3 regions of the Shewanella sp. MM_2022_3 genome follow, and region 3 is predicted to be linked to each of the others. Evidence: predicted binding sites of a transcription regulator. Region 3 holds the regulator's gene; each other region holds the start of a gene.
What was found. The regulator sigma-54, encoded in region 3, starts transcription at its own class of promoters, with help from an activator protein. The targets are predictions, from matches to a motif close to GTTGGCACGNNNNTNGNNT.
Positions count from the first base shown of each region.

Region 1: a site for sigma-54 is predicted at 1,871-1,889, ahead of MMG82_RS07345 (YggN family protein). Genes of this name have one in related genera too.
Region 2: a site for sigma-54 is predicted at 1,956-1,974, ahead of flhA (flagellar biosynthesis protein FlhA). Genes of this name have one in related genera too.

Region 1 covers NZ_JAKZGV010000008.1:105,923-110,132, reverse strand. The annotation lists gene MMG82_RS07350 (LysR family transcriptional regulator) at 1-588, opposite strand, end outside; gene MMG82_RS07345 (YggN family protein) at 993-1,814, opposite strand; gene glsB (glutaminase B) at 1,993-2,907, opposite strand; gene MMG82_RS07335 (YggL family protein) at 2,907-3,233, opposite strand; gene trmB (tRNA (guanosine(46)-N7)-methyltransferase TrmB) at 3,281-3,997, opposite strand; gene mutY (A/G-specific adenine glycosylase) at 4,177-4,210, shown strand, end outside.
Region 2 covers NZ_JAKZGV010000013.1:31,158-35,367, forward strand. The annotation lists gene flhA (flagellar biosynthesis protein FlhA) at 1-1,919, opposite strand, end outside; gene flhB (flagellar biosynthesis protein FlhB) at 2,314-3,444, opposite strand; gene fliR (flagellar biosynthetic protein FliR) at 3,462-4,210, opposite strand, start outside.
Region 3 covers NZ_JAKZGV010000001.1:30,305-34,514, forward strand. The annotation lists gene kdsC (3-deoxy-manno-octulosonate-8-phosphatase KdsC) at 1-44, shown strand, start outside; gene lptC (LPS export ABC transporter periplasmic protein LptC) at 41-601, shown strand; gene lptA (lipopolysaccharide transport periplasmic protein LptA) at 588-1,139, shown strand; gene lptB (LPS export ABC transporter ATP-binding protein) at 1,136-1,867, shown strand; gene MMG82_RS00185 (RNA polymerase factor sigma-54) at 1,974-3,449, shown strand; gene hpf (ribosome hibernation promoting factor) at 3,478-3,765, shown strand; gene ptsN (PTS IIA-like nitrogen regulatory protein PtsN) at 3,768-4,210, shown strand, end outside; gene rapZ (RNase adapter RapZ) at 4,208-4,210, shown strand, end outside.

The sequences.
Region 1 (4,210 bases), on a different contig from region 3:
CTCACCTTGATACACCAAGCAGTTATGGTCGACTAATTGCTCTGGACGCGAAGGTTCGCCATGCTTAGCAATATAATCGGGTGAGGCAACGAGTAGGAACTGACACTTCATCAAAGGTCGCGCCACCATACCAAGGGGAAGCTGCTCAGACATCGTTAACAGTAAGTCTAAACCTTCACTGACCACATCCACCTTATGATCAAGCAAACTGACTTGCAGTTCGAGCTCAGGGTGTTTTGCCATAAAGGATGGCAGTGCGGGAATGATATGCATAGCGCCAAAGGACTGAGAAATACCCACCTTTAACACGCCGCGGGTCGCATCGTTTAAATTATGCACGCTAGCAATCGCCTGCTCAGCATCGCGGAGTAACTCTTCACCTTGCAGATATAACAAATGCCCAGCTTCAGTCAAACTTAAGCTGCGAGTAGTACGCTGGATCAGTTGAACACCGAGTCTATGCTCGAGATCGGCTACCTGCGTACTAACCTTAGATTTAGAGATCCCAAGCCTTCTTGCGGCCGCACTGAAACTTCCGGCTCTGGCCACATGAGTAAAAATCGCAATAGGTTCTAACAGTTCTAACATGGAAAGTCGCCTTAAGCAGTTTCGACAGTGATTTAAACTTTCGGAATAACGCAGGAATGCAGCATTCCATAACGCCTTAATATCTCACAGCAAATGGGTTCGTTGTAGAGATTTAAACCGAAAAAGTCAGCTAAAGTAGAGTGTTTTATCTGACTGAGTTGCCAGCTTTTCATTATATTTTAAGAGTATACCAAACATTAGTCTGAAGAATGTAACATTCCACACTAAATAGCCGCAAGCATTGGGATTAATATCAAGGTGCTTGGTAACAATTCCCCAATAAAAAGCCCCAAACACAAAGGTGCTGAGGCATTGATCATTTATACTGCTTTATTCATTTTGCCAGCTAGGCAAACGTTCTAGCGTAAAAACCAGTTTACTCCCTTAGATATCTTCTGCGATATCTACTCACGCAATTCGTGGTGAGTGTTTTGCGTCAATACATAGGGTGCTAACTCAGGCACTTCTTTACGCAGTTGATTTTCAAGCACTAGCAGGTTTTCAAAACGGTCACATAAACGGTCGGCTTTCGCTTCAATCCCCTTGGATTGGGATTCAATTTGCTGCTCAATATCATCGCCTAATCTATCCATTTTTTGTGAAAATGCCTCCATCTTAGCATCGAAGGACTCACCATCGCCGGCAAGAATTTGGCCACCGATGTTCATCATCAGAGTGCCAATGGAGTTTTGCACGATTTGCTCCATTTCCTGTTCAAATTCGTCGTTAAAAGTGTTTTGCATCGACTCTTCGGTCGCACCAAGGTAAAAACTATCGCCCTGCTTGTAGGCTACGGCATCGACACGCTTCTGCACGCCCGCCATCATCTCATCAAACTTAGCGCCAGCGGCATCGCCCATCAGTGGCGTTAACGCCATACTCACAGCTTGAGAGGCTAGTGCAACCGCTTCATTGACTAATTCAATCACCTCAGGTACCTGAGTTGACACCTCATCGGCATATTGGCTAACTAGCTTCTTCTGCTTATCAGTTAAAGTTACCTGCTTGCCTTCAACGTATAACTTGTCAACCTCGATACGATACTTCTCGGCGCCCTTCTCACTCATCACTAATTTTTTAGGTTCGACTCTCACATCATAATTAAGGGAAACCTCACAGCGCTCATCAATTTGCGGCTCGGTTTTCGCTTGTGCTGATTGCAAGCCAGAAGCACCTAAAATAACGCCCGATAATGCCACTCCAGTTAATAGCGTATTTATTTTCATTGTGGTTCATCCTTTAATCTGAGTAATTCGACTAAGCTAACATGCTAAAAGACAATTAGCAGAAGATGTGCCAACTTTGTAATAATATGATTAGTATGGAGTTATAAAAATTAGCACCGATAGCAGATTAGTGAATTTCACTAATATTTAGCCTAGCAGTGCTAATCAAAGAGTTAAATCAGAAGATTGAACGTCCGAGACGCTGGCTGAGATGCTCAAGCATCGCCGTCCCCGCGAGGGAGTTACCTTGGTTATCTAATTCGGGTGACCAAACGCAGACCGAGAGCTCCCTAGGGATCACCGCAATAATGCCGCCACCGACACCACTTTTGCCAGGCATACCGACACGATAGGCAAACTCACCAGCGCCATCGTACAAGCCCGAGGTTGCTAACAGGGCATTTAACTGCCGAGTCTGCACTTGCGAAATAAGCTTAGTGCCATCTATGGTTTTACCGCGATTAGCTAAATACAGCATCGCCCGCGATAGATCGGCGCAGTTCATTTTTAAGGCGCAGTAATGAAAATAAGTGCGCAGCACTGTATCGACATCACCTTGAAAATTGCCGAAGGATTTCATCAGATAGGCGATGGCCGCATTACGAGCACTGTGCTGATATTCAGAATCAGCCACTTGCTTATCGAAACAAACTTTATCGTTTTGACTCAGCGCCCTGACCAATTCCAACATCCGATGCTTAGGTGCCCCTAAACGGCTCTGTAATAAGTCAGCGATGACTAATGCGCCAGCATTAATAAAGGGATTGCGAGGTTTACCCCGCTCGAGTTCGACTTGGACTAATGAATTGAAGGAGTGTCCCGAGGGTTCTTTGCCGACGCGGCTCCAAATTTCTGTTTCTTCATATAAAGTTAGCGCTAAGGTTAAGCTGAAAACTTTAGAAATACTTTGAATTGAAAATGGCTCAAGGTAATCGCCTGCGCCTATGGTTTCACCGTCAATAGTGGTCACGGCTATGCCCAATTTGCCAGCATCAACATTGGCGAGCGCAGGGATATAATTAGCAACCTTTCCTTGGCCGAGCAAGGGTCGAACTTTGTCGACCACTTCCTCTAATAACGCCTGTTCTGGCATTAACTCCACCAGATATCGTACAGTTCGCTAACTTCGAGTTGAGTCACTTTTTGACCCGCCCAGAATGCCTTAACAGCAGCGATATCTTCCTCGGTGCACTTGCCGATAGTTTGGGTCGCAATAATACCTTCCCATTCGATATGACCACCGCCATGGAAGCCTAGCTTACGGGCTTCAATCACCTCATCAATAAACTTATCGACAGTTGCATCAATTTCAGCTTCAGAGACTGATGCATCGAACGTCCAAGTGATGTCAAAACCTAACTCTTGGAATTCATCGACGCGCATTTTCTTACGTAAACGACGGCTACGATTCGTTGCCATAGTGATTTTCCCCGTTGTGTTAAAAAACCAATAAAAAGATAACGATATTAAGCGATACGCTCGAACATCAGATCCCATACGCCATGGCCAAGGCGATGACCGCGGGCTTCAAATTTCGTGAGTGGCCGATGATCCGGACGCGGTACAACAGTACCATCGGCAGATTGATTCTTGTAACCGCTCGCCACATTCATCACTTCCAGCATATGTTCGCTGTAGTTTTCCCAGTCGGTTGCCATATGGAATACGCCGCCAATCTTCAGTTTACGGCGGATCAATTCGGCAAATTCAGCTTGTACGATACGGCGTTTGTGGTGGCGCTTTTTATGCCAAGGATCGGGGAAGAACAACTGCACACGCGTCAGGCTGCCATCGGCAATCGCATGTTCTAATACTTCCATCGCATCATGGTGATACACACGAAGATTGGTCACGCCCGCGACAGCGGCATCACTTAAGCATGAGCCAACACCAGGCTTATGGACTTCAATACCGATAAAGTTCAGCTCTGGTGCTTCTTGCGCCATTTGCACTAAAGAAGCGCCCATACCGAAACCAATCTCCAGTACAGTGTCAGCTTCGCGGCCAAAAACTTCGGCTAAATCCAATGGTGTTGGGCTGTAATCTAAGCCCATTGTTGGCCACTGAGTCTCAATGGCTTGCGCTTGACCTTTAGTCAAACGCCCTTCTCTTAGGACAAAGCTTCTGATCTTACGCAGATACTTGCCTTCTTCATTAAATTCAGCGGTAGTGACTTCGCTCATTTTTGCCTCGTCTCGTGGACAACACCCTCTAAAAAGAAGGGCATTATCCAAAGTTCAACTTACAGTGCAAGCACTAATGGAGGCGAAGTATAACAAGATTCTTCGCCGGAGCGAATCTAGCACTGTTTTTCCTGTGAGAGTGACTTGTTTGCCGCCCTATCTCCCGCTACACTGCGCCGATGAAATCTACAGCCTCCTTTGCAACACGTATCG
Region 2 (4,210 bases), on a different contig from region 3:
AAGGATTGCTGCATACGCTCTGCAAGACCTGGCTCGATATTTGGACCATCGCCACCAGTTGCTTGCATTGATTGATGCAACATCTGTTCCAATTCTGGCGCCAAAGTTATGACAGGTATTTCGAGTTCAGGGCCTGAGATCTCTTGAACTATCATGCGCTTCAATGCGATACGCACCGCTGCCGTTAACACTTCAGTATCGTTACTCTTAGTGCCGTATTCTAACAAAGTTTGCACTATGGTACGCAAGTCTCTGACAGAAACTCCTTCATTTAATAGGTTTTGCATCACTTTTACGACATTTCCGAGCGGCATCACATCAGGAATAAAGCCATCCACCAACTTAGGCGAGTGTTTAGCAAGCATATCCATCAGTTGTTGCACTTCTTCGTAGCCTAAAAGTTTTGCTGCATTATTCGTCAATATTTGGCTGATATGAGTTGCCACTACCGTCGCTGCATCCACTACCGTATACCCTAAGGTTTGGGCATGTTCACGCAGCTCAGGGGCAATCCACACGGCTTCGAGACCAAAGGCAGGATCACGGGTCTCAATGCCATCTAACTTACCGTACACTTGTCCCGGATTAATGGCGAGCTCGCAGTCATGGCGAATATCCGCCTCACCCACAACAACGCCCATAAGAGAAATACGATAGGCATTAGGCGAAAGGTCTAAATTGTCACGTATGTGAACCGCAGGAACCAAGAATCCCAATTCTTGCGAAAGCTTTTTACGTACGCCCTTGATCCGGCTGAGTAATTCTCCACCTTGACCTTTATCGACTAAGGGAATCAAACGGTAACCCACTTCAAGACCAATAGTGTCGACATGATGCACATCGTCCCAGCTAAGTTCCTTAGGCTCTCTTTCGGCTCTTTCCGTTGGGCCCGTTTTGACTTGTTCGAGGGCTTTGGCACGTTTAGCCTCATTACGTTTAAATATAAAATAAGCCGCACATCCCGTTAAAACGGCGAAACTTAAAAACGCCATATGCGGCATTCCAGGCACAATCCCCATAACGAACAATACGCCAGCAGCAATCCCTAGCGATTTATGACTGTCAAACATCTGACTCATCAACATCTGACCCATATCGCCAGATTCATTTTGGCGAGTTACCATCAATGCCGCAGCAATTGACAGTAATAAGCCTGGGATTTGGGCGACTAACCCGTCACCTATTGTTAAGAGGGTATAAATTTCAACCGCTTGAGAGAATGTCAAACCATGCTGCACAATCCCGATAATAAAACCACCGAGAATGTTGATCACTAAAATCATGATACCCGCGATAGCATCGCCCTTAACGAACTTAGACGCACCGTCCATTGCGCCATAGAAGTCAGCTTCGCGGGTGACTTCAGCCCGCCTAGTTCTGGCTTGATCTTGATTAATAATCCCCGCATTTAAGTCAGCATCAATTGCCATTTGCTTACCAGGCATCGCATCCAAGGTAAAGCGAGCACTCACCTCAGCAATCCGGCCAGCACCTTTGGTAACAACAGCAAAGTTGATAATAATCAGAATGATAAATACAACTAGACCAACGGCATAGTTACCACCAATCACTACGGAGCCAAAGGCTTCAATGACCTTACCCGCCGCATCACCACCGTTGTGACCTTCGAGTAATACCACACGGGTCGATGCCACGTTAAGTGCAAGTCGAAGCAGTGTCGCAACTAATAAAACGGTTGGAAAGGCAGCAAAGTCTAAAGGTCTATCGGTATAAATCGCGACCAAAAGCACAATCAAGGCTAAAGCAATGTTAAAGGAAAATAAGATGTCGAGTAGAAACGGGGGAATTGGCAGTACAATCATCGCCAATGCTGCAAGCACTAGTGCTGGCGTACCTATGCCCTTAAAAGAGCTTAGCTTCAACTGTTTTACTTGGCCTAAGGAGGCTTTAACATCCATTCACAGATACCTAAACTTTGACGTATAACTGCCTAAAAGCAAAAAGCACGCCAACAACTAACAATCAGGTAGTAAAGCTAATATGTAGCTAGCTAACTTTACGTTAGAGCACTATTTACTCGTTACTACGACTTGTTGAGATTTCAAGATTATATTTTGTTCATTCTGGCGCGAAACGAAGAAAGATGTGTGGTTGTTCTACTCAAATGACGAGCTGCTTTTATGACAGAAAGTAAGAGTAAGGGCTTACAAGACGATTACTGATGGCTGCATTTGGCTGGCTTTTCTGCCGCGTTATCGTCCGTTTATGTAGAATAACTACACGGCACGGACTTTGCCTTGCATAAAAGCCAGCCTAATTGCTGCAAAAATAACCATGAAACGTCAACACGCCCTAGTACTTCAGATCTTCAGGAATAGGTTGATTAACGGGAATAGGGATAGGTTTGCGGCCACGCCCTTTTTGATACTGCCTTAACTGGAATACATAAGCGAGTACCTGTGCTACCGCGGTAAATAGACCTTCAGGGACTTGTTGATCAAGTTTCGTTGTATGGTAAATAGCCCGCGCAAGTGGTGGTGCAGTAACAATGGCAATATTATGCGCCCTTGCTACCTCACGAATTTTAAAGGCAACCTCATCGACGCCCTTAGCAATCACAAACGGTGCTGCAGAGCGCTTAACATCATATTTTATCGCCACTGCATAGTGCTCAGGGTTCACCACAATCACATCCGCATTGGGAACTTCGGCCATCATGCGTCGCTGCGCTAATTCACGCTGCATTTGGCGGACTCGCCCTTTGACCTCAGGTTTACCCTCGGTATCTTTATACTCGTCTTTGACCTCCTGCTTTGTCATTTTCAGCTGTTTATTATGGTTCCAGATCTGAAATGGCACATCGATTACCACAATGAATAATACGGAAGAGCAAAGTAGGATAAACATCCATACCAGTAAATCTAAGGCGTGGTAGACATTCCCAGGAAGGTGATCGGCAGAAAGGAGTAAAATATCATTAAAGTAATGATTTAGAAGAAAATATGCCGCCAACGCAACAACAGAAAACTTAGCAATGCCCTTCGTTAATTCAACCAAGGCTTGCACACCAAACATCCGTTTAAAACCCGCAATCGGGCTCATTTTGCTGGCTTTAGGCATCATGGCTTGGGTAGAAAAATTCATTCCACCAAGGGACACGTTTCCGATAAATGCCACCACCACAATCAGCAGCATAATCTTAAGCAACGGCCAACCTATTTCGCCGCCGACAACGCCCCAGACATTAAACATTTGATTAGTATCAAAAATTGCAGCTCTATCCATGGTAAACACACGTTCAAACACATTGGAAAGTGCTTTTGCAATACCAGGACCGAGCATATACAGTCCTGTTGCAGCCGAAAGCAGAACTGTGGCCGTACCTAATTCTTTGGAACGGGCAACCTGACCTTTTTCCCGCGCCTGTTCGAGGCGCCTCCCGGTGGGTTCCTCGCTGCGTTCGCCGCTACTTTCTTCAGCCATTACGCGTTCCTATCCGGTTAAAGTATGCCATCAGCTTGACACTGAAGCCCTAAAATATCACACAGCAAAAGCTGTGCCGATGACCATACTTCATCGAAATGAGCCATAACAGGAGTTAAGGTTAACCATAAAATTAACAATCCACCGATCATCGTAATCGGAAAACCAATCGAAAAAATGTTTAGCTGTGGTGCAGCGCGGGTCATAACCCCAAAGGATAAATTGACTACCAATAACGCGATAATTGCTGACAGCGACATAGTTAATGCCGCGCCAAACATATAAGACCCCCATTCCGCCAACGCGCGATAGCTGGTCAACGTTAATCCCACATTAGAAATCGGCAGTGTATCAAAACTGGCCACAAGCATACGGATCATCAACAGATGACCATCAACAGCTAAAAAAATTAAGGTTGCGAGCAACAGGAAGAAGTTACCAATCACTGGAGTTTGTTGTCCTGAACTCGGATCAACCATAGAGGCAAAACCTAAGCTGGTCTGCATGCCGATAATCTGACCCGTTAACACAAAGGTTTGCATCACCATTTGGGTCACAAAACCCATGGCAACACCAATAATAATTTGCTGTGCAGTAATAAAAACGGCGCTTAAGGAAAAGAGTTCTGCATCCTTAACGGGCGGCAACACGGGGGCAATGGCGAGGGTTATGGCAATAGCAAGAAGTAAACGCACACGAGTGGGAGTTGTTGCCGCGCCAAACACCACCATAACCATCAGCATACTGGCGACGCGAAACAGTGGCC
Region 3 (4,210 bases):
TGAGTCAAAACAAATTTACCTCAGCCCATGGGATGAGCATATGAGTCGTGTGACCCTCGCCATTATTGCTTTTTTTGGTACTGCACTCGTGCTGTATTGGCAGGTCCAACAAAAACGCGGTGGCGATACCGATAGCAGCCTGAATGATACAGACAGACCCGACTACATTATCGAAGATCTGCGCAGCATCGAGTTTAACGAGCAAGGACAAGTCAATAGTCGTGTCACGGCAAAGCACATGGAACACTATGAGCTTAAAAACCAAACAGACTTTATTCAGCCTGTCTATCTTGTGTATCCCGACCAAGGTAAAGCAAAATGGCAGATCAAAGCCGATCAAGGTCGACTCAACAAAGATACTGGCAAGGTTGTATTAGAAAATAATGTTATTATCGATGCCATCAGCCCTGGTGAACCGATACAAACCTTGTCCACCAGTTTTTTAGAACTCGATCTCAACACAATGATAATGACCTCTGACCGCATCATTTACGTCACAGGGAAAGATTTTAATATTCAAGGGCAAGGCCTTTATGCCGACCTTAACGCGCAGGAAGTGCAATTGACCAGTCAGGTAGTAGGAACCTATGAAGCAAAATAACATATTACTTGCCAGCCTAATGCTAATGACAAGCATGAATGCCTTCGCCAAGATCGGTGACTTACAGCAAGAAGTGAAAATTAAAGCCGTCAGTCAAACTGCGGACATTAAAAACAATCAGATCATTTTCTTCGGTCCCGTTGAAGTTGTTCAAGGCTCAATTAAAATCCATGCGGATCAACTCCGTGCATTTTCTGTCGAAGGCGAAAATAGTAAAGTCTTACTGGCTACAGGAAATCCAGCAACCTACAGCCAAATCCTGGATGATGGCCGCCCTGCATCTGCTAGCGCCAAAGAGATTCGCTATGAAATGGCCACTCGGACGTTGACCCTAACTGGTACAGCGACCCTAGACCAAGCGGGTAGTCAAGTTACAGGCAATTTAATTCGTTACGATATTATTCAGCAAAAACTGATCGCCGAAAGTAGCGGCAATGGTGATGATCGCGTAATTACCATTATTCAACCTGATAATTATCAGGAAGAACTCAAAAATACACCAACAGATAAACCTGTGAAAAAACAGGATTCTAAATGACCCAAATCACCTTAAAAGCACAGAATCTCGCCAAGAGTTATAAGAGTCGTCAGGTTGTCAAAGATGTCAGCCTGACGGTCAAAACGGGTCAAGTCGTCGGCCTACTCGGCCCTAACGGCGCGGGCAAAACCACCACCTTTTACATGGTCGTGGGCTTAGTTAAAAGCGATAAAGGCCATATCTTTATCGACGATGATGATTTAACCGCCGATCCTATGCATCTGCGTGCCCGCAAAGGTATTGGTTACCTACCACAGGAAGCGAGTATCTTTCGTAAATTAACCGTACACGACAACATCATGGCGGTACTGCAAACCCGTAAAGAGCTCAATAGTGACCAGCGCGAAGAAGCACTAGAGCAACTGCTAGAAGAGTTCCATATCACCCATATTCGTGACAGCCAAGGCATGTCCTTATCGGGCGGTGAACGTCGCCGCGTCGAAATTGCCCGCGCCTTAGCGGCCAACCCCAAGTTTATTCTGCTTGATGAGCCCTTTGCGGGCGTTGATCCGATCTCCGTTATCGATATCAAGAAAATTATCGAGCAGCTTAAGAGCCGAGGCCTTGGAGTACTTATCACTGACCACAATGTGCGCGAGACCTTAGACGTCTGTGAACATGCTTACATTGTGAGTCACGGTAATCTTATTGCCGAGGGCACACCCGCAGAGATCTTAGACAATCAGCAAGTTAGGGCTGTGTACTTAGGTGAACAATTCAGGCTATAGTTACTAAAACAAAGCTAATAAGCCTTGAATTTGAGAGCGCTAGGCTCCATCCATATGATATCAAGCGACCTAAACTCACAATAATAACCTAGGGATCAGCGGTAACATGAAAGCGTCACTCCAGCTCAAACTGGGTCAACAGTTAACCATGACGCCACAACTTCAGCAGGCCATTCGCCTGCTGCAACTGTCGTCATTGGAACTGCAACAAGAAATCCAGCAAGCCTTAGACTCTAATCCTCTTCTCGAGCTGGAAGAGGAGCAATTTGACGCGCCTAGCGAACGTAAGCAAGATATCGCCGATACCGACTTTAGCGAAACGACTGCCCAGCCACAGGAACAAGATAATTCCACCGTGGACATTGCCGAGTCGCTGACCAAAGAATCTCTGCCCGAAGAGTTACCCATGGATACCACTTGGGATGAAGTCTTTACCGCATCGCCAAACTCAGGTTCTGGCGCCAGCCGTGAAGATGACATGCCCTTCCAAGGGGAAACTAGCGAGGGGTTGTACGAACATTTAGAATGGCAAAAAAACCTCACGCCCTTCTCTGAAACCGATTTAGCCATTGCCACCGCGATTATTGATGCCATCGACGATCAAGGTTATCTCACTCAAAGCACTGAAGATATCCTCGAAGCCATGGGCAATCCCGAGATTGAACTCGACGAAGTCGAAGCCGTGCTCAAGCGTATTCAACACTTCGACCCCGTTGGTGTCGCGGCAAGGGATTTAAGCGAATGTTTACTGATCCAGCTATCTCATTTTTCGCCTGATACCCCTCACATCGAAAATGCCCGCATGCTGATCAAAGATCATCTAGATCTGATCGCCGCCCGCGACTTTAGGCTGTTAATGCGTAAGACCAAACTGAAAGAGGACGAGTTAAGGGACAGTATTGCGCTGATCCAAACCTTGAACCCTCGCCCCGGTTTACTCATCACCCCTGTCGATGAAGAATATGTGATCCCCGATGTTTCGGTGTCGAAGAAAAACGGCCGTTGGGTGGTCGAATTAAACCCTGACTGCATGCCAAAAATCAACGTCAATCAGCAATATGCAGCAATGGCTCGTAGTTCAAAAAATCAAGCAGATAGCCAATTTATTCGTGGTCATTTGCAGGAAGCCAAATGGTTTATCAAAAGCCTTGAAAGCCGCAACGAAACACTGCTCAAGGTGGCAAACTGCATAGTGCAATACCAACAAGGTTTCTTCGAATATGGCGAAGAAGCCATGAAACCCATGGTTCTAAACGATATCGCCGAAGCGGTAGAAATGCATGAGTCCACCATTTCACGGGTGACGACTCAAAAATACATGCATACCCCAAAAGGACTTTTTGAACTAAAATATTTCTTCTCAAGCCACGTCGGGACGGATGATGGCGGTGAGTGCTCATCCACAGCAATCAGAGCTTTCATTAAGAAACTGGTTGCAGCGGAAAACCAGAAAAAACCATTAAGCGACAGCAAGATGGCTCAACTTCTGGCAGAACAGGGAATTAACGTTGCGCGCAGAACCATTGCGAAGTACCGAGAAGCGATGCTTATTCCCCCTTCCAATCAGCGTAAAAGTTTATAGCCTATTGTGAGTATCGGAGGACGTTTCTATGCAAATAAACCTAAGTGGACACCATATCGAGATTACTGAATCGTTACGGGCATATGTTGAGGAAAAGTTTTCAAAACTTGAACGTCATTTCGAACAGATCAATAATGTGCACGTTGTGCTCAATGTTGAGAAAATGCAACAGATTGCCGAAGCGAGAATCAACCTCACCGGTGGTGAAGTCTTCGCGACTTCAGAGCATGCAGATATGTATGCTGCCATAGACGTCCTGATTGATAAACTTGATCGTCAGGTTATTAAACACAAAGAGAAGTTAACAAAACACTAGCAATGGAACTTCGTACCATACTGCGGCCGGAGTGCACAACCTGCGCCACTCCGGGCAGTAAGAAAAAGGTACTGGAACTCATCAGCGACTTAGCCGCTGCCCAGTACCCCACCCTCTCATCTCAAGAGATCTTCGAAAGCCTCGTGGCGCGCGAAAAGATGGGTAGCACAGGTATAGGTAACGGTATCGCCATTCCACATGGTCGATTAACCGATATAACACAACCCATAGCGATATTGATAAAATGTGAGGAGCCGATAGCCTTTGATGCTATCGATAAACAACCCGTCGATATTTTATTTGCACTACTCGTGCCTGCCGACCAATGTCAGCAGCACCTAAGTACCTTGTCATGCATGGCTGAAAAGCTCAGTGACAAGCAAATATTAAAACAATTGCGCAAGACGCATGATGAAACGGAACTCTATCAGGTAATCATTGGATG